Methylorubrum populi: one gene and its partner. The protein of the gene in region 2 interacts with the protein of the main gene of each other region in a pairwise test. Links are inferred from orthologs where the notes say so. Each region holds a gene or a part of one and is shown on either strand. Other genes may lie near its edges.

What was found.
Region 1: the proteins of MPPM_RS24350 (region 2) and rplK interact in binary tests that used the Escherichia coli proteins (3 or more experiments, as listed by UniProt). The link is inferred for Methylorubrum populi from one-to-one orthologs.

The regions. Positions count from the first base shown.
Region 1 is NZ_AP014809.1:4,620,915-4,624,094, reverse strand. The notes cover bases 254-3,121. They hold rplK (50S ribosomal protein L11), read right to left. Parts: upstream 1,979-3,121; coding sequence 1,529-1,978; downstream 254-1,528. Other genes in these bases: secE (preprotein translocase subunit SecE), read right to left, coding at 2,790-3,092; nusG (transcription termination/antitermination protein NusG), read right to left, coding at 2,211-2,744; rplA (50S ribosomal protein L1), read right to left, coding at 819-1,517; MPPM_RS21450 (cytochrome P450), read left to right, coding at 254-657. Also shown: more of MPPM_RS21450, read left to right, coding at 1-253. UniProt on the Escherichia coli protein: Forms part of the ribosomal stalk which helps the ribosome interact with GTP-bound translation factors.
Region 2 is NZ_AP014809.1:5,229,095-5,232,261, reverse strand. The notes cover bases 173-3,027. They hold MPPM_RS24350 (50S ribosomal protein L11 methyltransferase), read right to left. Parts: upstream 2,132-3,027; coding sequence 1,214-2,131; downstream 173-1,213. Other genes in these bases: MPPM_RS28615 (ribosome modulation factor), read left to right, coding at 2,773-2,943; MPPM_RS24345 (hypothetical protein), read left to right, coding at 2,455-2,655; MPPM_RS24355 (aminopeptidase P family protein), read right to left, coding at 173-1,143. In the rest of the region: more of MPPM_RS24355, read right to left, coding at 1-172. UniProt on the Escherichia coli protein: Methylates ribosomal protein L11.

The DNA of each region.
Region 1 (3,180 bases), 610 kb from region 2 along the record:
AACGAGGTCTGCTTCAACGAGATCGCCGACTACCTCCAGGGGCTGATCAAGGAGAAGCGCAAGGACCCGCAGCAGGACATCCTCTCCGACCTCGCCAATGACGGGGACGGGATGAACGATTTCGACCTGATCGCCACCGCCGTGCTGCTGCTGGTAGCGGGCCACGAGACCACGGTGAACCTGATCACCAACGGCATGCTGACGCTGCTGCGCTTCCCCGAGCACCGGGAGCGCCTGCGCGCCGAGCCCGATCGCGCGCCGCGCCTGATCGAGGAATTGCTGCGCTACGAGCCGCCGGTCCATTACCGCACCCGGCTCGCGCTCGCCGACATCCCGGTGGCCGGGATCACGATCCCCAAGGACGCTCCGGTGATCTTTCTGCTGGCCGCCGCCAACCGCGATCCGGCGCGCTTCCCCGATCCCGACCGCTTCGACCCCGACCGGCCCGACAACCGCCATCTCGGCTTCGGCGGCGGGCTGCACTACTGCGTCGGCGCGCCGCTCGCGCGGATCGAGGCGGAGGTGGCCCTGGTCAGCCTCGTGCGGCGGCTGAAGGGCGTGTCCCTGGTCGAGGACCCGCCGCCCTACCGGCCGGGGGCCTCGCTGCGTGGGCCGCGGCACCTGCGGCTGGCGCTGGAGGGTGTCGCGGAGGGGTGATCCCTCTCCGATGAGGCACTCGGATGCCGCGGGTTATCCCCTCTCCCCGCAGGCGGGGAGAGGGAGTGCATAGGCGGTGTACCGATACCTGTTGAAGCCAAAAGAAAAGCGCCCGGCCTTCTCGGCCGGGCGCTTCCCTGAAACGTCCTTGCGGATGCGTCTTACGCGGTCAGCACCGTGGAGGGCTCGACCTTCACGCCCGGGCCCATCGTCGAGGTGACGGCGATGCGCTGGATGTAGGTGCCCTTGGCGCCGGCGGGCTTCGCCTTGGCGACCGCATCGGCGAAGGCCTTGATGTTCTCGACGAGCTTCTGCTCGTCGAAGGACACCTTGCCGACGCCAGCGTGGATGATGCCGGCCTTCTCGACGCGGAACTCGACCGCGCCGCCCTTGGCGGCGGCGACCGCGCCCTTCACGTCCATGGTGACCGTGCCGACCTTCGGGTTCGGCATCAGGCCGCGCGGGCCCAGCACCTTACCGAGACGGCCGACCAGCGGCATCAGGTCCGGGGTCGCGATGCAGCGATCGAACTCGATCTTGCCGCCCTGGACGATCTCGAGGAGATCCTCGGCACCGACGATGTCGGCACCCGCCGCCTTGGCGTCGTCCGCCTTGGCGCCGCGGGCGAAGACCGCCACGCGGACCGTCCGGCCGGAGCCGTTCGGCAGGTTGCAGACGCCGCGGACCATCTGGTCGGCGTGGCGCGGGTCGACGCCGAGATTCATCGAGATCTCGACGGTCTCGTCGAACTTGGCCGAAGCCTTCGACTTCACCAGCTTGATCGCCTCGTCGATGGCGTAGAGCTTCATCGGCTCCAGACCCTCGCGGGCAGCGCGGATGCGCTTTCCTTCGCGTGCCATATCGCCCTCCCTTACGCGACGACTTCGAGGCCCATGGCTCTTGCGGAGCCACGGATCATCGCGACCGCCGCATCGACGGAGTCGCAGTTCAGGTCGGGCATCTTCTTCTCGGCGATCTCGCGAAGCTGGGCTTCGGTGATCTTGCCGACGGTCGGGCCCTTGCCCGGGGTCTTGGAGCCGGAGGCCGGCTTCTTGCCGATCTTCAGGCCCACCGCCTTCTTCAGGAAGAAGGTGACCGGGGGCTGCTTCATCTCGAAGGTGAAGGAGCGGTCCTGATACGCGGTGATGATCACCGGAATCGGGGTGCCCTTCTCCATCTGCGCGGTCTTCGCGTTGAAGGCCTTGCAGAATTCCATGATGTTGAGGCCGCGCTGACCGAGCGCGGGGCCGATCGGCGGCGACGGGTTGGCGGCGCCGGCCGGGACCTGAAGCTTCACGTAGCCCGTGATCTTCTTCGCCATGGGACTGCTCCCAAATGTTGCGCGTCGCCGGGCTGCCGAGGCACGGACGGACGGGCGGTTGCAGGTCGCGGTGCGATCCGTGGATCCCGGAGGCGAAGCCGGGCGGATCTCCCGCGGGTTGTGGCGACGCTCTCAGCGAAGCGCCGCCGTTTCCGGGCCGCGGCAGGGCCGCCGGCCGGGAAAATCGGCGATCGGTCAGGTCAGCGCCGACCGATCGCGAAATGCGAAAAAATCAGACCTTCTCGACCTGACCGTATTCCAGCTCGACCGGAGTGGCGCGGCCGAAGATCGACACCGCCACCTTGAGGCGCGAGCGGGCATCGTCGATTTCCTCGACGGTGCCGTTGAAGGAGGCGAAGGGCCCGTCGGAGACGCGCACCGTCTCGCCGATCTCGAAGGAGACCGTGTGCTTCGGGCGGTCGACGCCCTCCTGCACCTGTCCCTTGATGCGCTCGGCCTCGGCGTCCGGAATCGGCACCGGCTTCGCCTTGTCGGCACCGAGGAAGCCGGTGACCTTCGGGGTGTTCTTGATGAGGTGATAGACCTCGTCGGTGAGGTCGCACTTCACCAGCACGTAGCCGGGGAAGAACTTGCGCTCGGCATCGACCTTGCGGCCGCGGCGCACCTCGGTGACCTTCTCGGTCGGCACCATGACCTCGTCGAACAGCTCGGTCAGCCCGCGCTGGGCCGCCTGGTCCTTGATGGACTGGGCGACCTTGTTCTCGAAGTTCGAGTAGGCGTGGACGATGTACCAGCGCTTCGACACGGGTCTTCTCAACTCCTCGGCGTCCGGGAACGCCCGAAACGATCGTTAGGCGCCGATGCCCAGGATGAAGCCGACGCCGACGCGCAGCACCTGATCGACGGCGACGAAGAACAGGCTCGCGACCACCACCATGATGAACACCATCATCGTGGTGACGGTGGTCTCCTTGCGGGTCGGCCACGTGACCTTGCGGGCCTCGTCGCGCACCTGGCCCAGGAACTCGGCCGGGCCGACGCGCTTCGGGGCCGGGCGCGCGGGCGGCGTCGCGCGCTGGGGCGGTACGGGCGCCGCGCCGCGATTGGGTCCGCGCGCCGCGTCGGCTTTCTTGGTCGCTTCGTTCGATGCCATGGCGCAACTGAAACCGGACAGGGCTCCGGGAACCGCCGATCGCGGTGCGCGGACGAAACGTCCCACACCGACGGATTCTGAGGATCTC
Region 2 (3,167 bases):
GGAGATGGTCGGGAAGGAGACGTCCCGCAGCAAGCCGCTCTCCCGGCGGAAATCCTCCAGCGCCTCGACGGCGGCGATCTCGCTCACGCCCTCCGCGGCCGCGCGATCGAGCCAGGCGAGGAAGCGCGTCACGGCGAGCCCGTCGCGGCGGTGGGCGGCACGGGTGCCGGCGATCTCGGCCGCGTTCTTGACGGCCTTCATCGCGGTGACCGGATCGGCGCCGACATCGACGACGCCGCCGGCCGCCTCGACCCGATCCTTGAGCGCCGCCGCCCCCGTCGCCGCATCGAGCCGCACCCGCGCGGCATTCCTGCACGCGCTTGCCAGATCCCCCGCGAAGGCGTTGCGCGGGCGCAGGTCGGCAAGCGGTTCGAGGGCTGCGCGCAGGTCGGCGTCGATCGCCTGGGAGGTGAGGTAGAGCGCCGCCCGTCCCTCGCGGAGGACGAGCGCGTAGCCGAGCGCCAGCGGCGTGTGCGGGATGTCCGCCCCCCGCAGATTGAAGGCCCAGGCGAGATTGTGAGGATCGGAGATGACGAGGACATCGATCGCGCCCTCGGCGAGGGCGGCGCGGATGCGGTCGAGCTTCTCGGCCCGCGTCTCGCCCGCCAGATCGTCGGGATGGGCCGTGACCCGGCCGGCCGGCGGCCGGGGCCGCCCGGCCCAGACCGCATCCACGAGATTGTCCGGCACGGCGCGAAGCGACGCGCCCGCCTTCGTGGCGGCGCGCTCGAGGCGGGCCACGCCGTCGGGCGTGTGGAGCCAGGGATCGTAGGCAAGGACCTGGCCCGGTTTCAGATGCGTCCCGAGCCACGCCTCCGGCGTCGTCTCGGCGAGCGGCACCACCGTGACCGTCGCGGTATCGACCTGTTCCGGCGCCTGCAGCGTGTAGCGGCCATCGACGAACAGGGCGGCCTCGTCGGCGAGCACCGCCGCGAGGCCGGCCGAGCCGGTGAAGCCGGTGAGCCAGGCGAGACGCTCGGCGTTGGCGGGCACGTATTCGGATTGATGCTCGTCGGCCCGCGGCACCACGAAGCCGTCGGCGCCGGTCTCCCGCAGGGCGGCGCGCAGGGCCTCGATCCGCTCGGGCCCCTTGGCGTGGCTCGGATCGTCGAAGGTCTGGAAGCGGGCAGAGGGCGTCGTCATAGCCTGAAACCTACCGCGTCGGACGACCCCGCGACAGCCTCCTCGGTGCGGGCTTCTCGGCGCCGGCTTCTCAGCGCGGGCGCGCCGCCGCCCCGCCCCGGCGCAGCACCAGCGTGGCCCAGCCCTCGATCACGCCGGAGCGGGCGAGATGGAAACCGCGATGGCGGTAGGTCGAGAGCACGCCCGGCACGTCGCGCTCGATCAGGCCGGAGAGGATCAGCACGCCGTCATCGGCCACCACGGCGGTGAGCGAGGGCGCGAGCCGCTTGAGCGGACGGGCCAGGATGTTGGCGAAGACCACGTCGAAGCCCCGGGAACGGTTCGCCAGCGCGTGGCGCACGCCCGGTGCGTGGTAGAGGCGCATATAGGGTCCGAGCCCGTTGAGGCGGGCATTGCCGCGGGCGGTGGAGACGGCCTCGGGATCGAGGTCGCCGGCGATCACCGGCATGCGCAACGCCTTGGCGGCGGCAAAGCCGAGAATGCCGGTGCCCGTGCCGACATCGAGCACGCGGGCCGGACGGCGCCGCTTCAGCTCGTCCACCAGGGCCCGCAGGCAGCCGAGCGTGGTGCCGTGATGGCCGGTGCCGAAGGCGAGGGCCGCCTCGATCTCGATGGCGAGGTCGTTGGCCCGCACCTGATGCCGGTCGTGGCCGCCATGGACGAGGAAGCGGCCGGCGCGGACCGGCTTCAGCCCCTCCAGCGAGGCGCGGACCCAATCCTGCTGGTCGATGGTCTCGAAGAGCGCCTCCTCCGCCTGCGCGCCGAGCACCGGGCGGATCAGCTCGCGGATCATCTCCGCGTCGGGCTCCTCCGAGAAATAGGCCTCCAGCCGCCACGCGCCGGTTTCCTCCACCTCGAAGGCGGCCACCGCCGTCTCCATCGGGTCGAACATCTCGCCCAGGAGTTCGGTCATGGCGCGAGCGGAGGGCTCGTCCGTGATCAGGCGCAGAACGTGCGTGGGTCGGTGCGGCGGCAGACCTTCGAGCATGGAGCGCCCTCTATCACCGGCACGCTCGGAGGGCCACGGTCTTCACGTCCGCCCACGCCCGACCGGTCCATAATCGGAATGCAGCACGCGCCGTGTTCGGAAAAGCACAGACAAGACCAGTCGTGATTAATCCACAGGCATGATGTTTAATTTCTAGCCGAAATCCGCGGAACCGGGGCGGAAAGGCGGCGTTCTCATCGTCCGAAGCACCTCGCACCTGCCCCTCGCCGATCCTGCATCGACGGGGCTGTGCCCAATGGCAGGTCCCTGCGGGGGTGCTTCTCAGTACCGCACATCATGCGCCTTCGAGTCCCCATCGCGTCATGACACCCAGATCCGCCCGCCGCCGCTCCCCCGTCATCGTGAAGCGCGAGCCGCGACTCGACCGCCGCCGTGCCGCGAGCACGGACATCCTCGCTCCGGACAGCCTGGAGGCCCCGCTGCCCGGCTCGCTGCTCGTGCTGCTGAGCCGTCTGCACCGCGCGGAAGCGAAGCCCGCTCCCGAATCCGACCCTGTCGCCTGACTCGAGGACCTGAAACAGACGCGACTCCTGCGGGAACCGCGTCCCCTTCGGATCGCTTCTGTTCCCGCTCCCTCCGGCCCGACAATGCCCGGGCCCGCATCGCGAAAGGATCGGTCGATGGTCGTGGTATCGAGCAAGATCTTCCAAGAGGGCAAAGCCGCGAAGGCAACGGGCCAGCCCGATTCGGCGAACCCCTACGAGGCGGGCTCGCAGGAGAGCCTCGACTGGCTTGAGGGCTACACCGACGGCGAGCCCGAGCCTTCGGCTGCCGGCCCTTCCGAGAACTGAACCGCGCAACGAGCCCCGCCTCGCGGGAGACCTTGCGCGAATCCTCTGATCATCGGAGGCATCCGCTCGGATCGGGGCACGATCGTCCCCGGCTGAGTGCGGCGCCCGTGGATGCGACCCGCGCGGGACGGGCCGCACCGTATCGAACGTCGTGAGCATCCTCGCTCACGTCCGCTCTTCGAGCCCCGGAGCCTCGTCACGGCGGGGTCGGCCGATACTCTCAA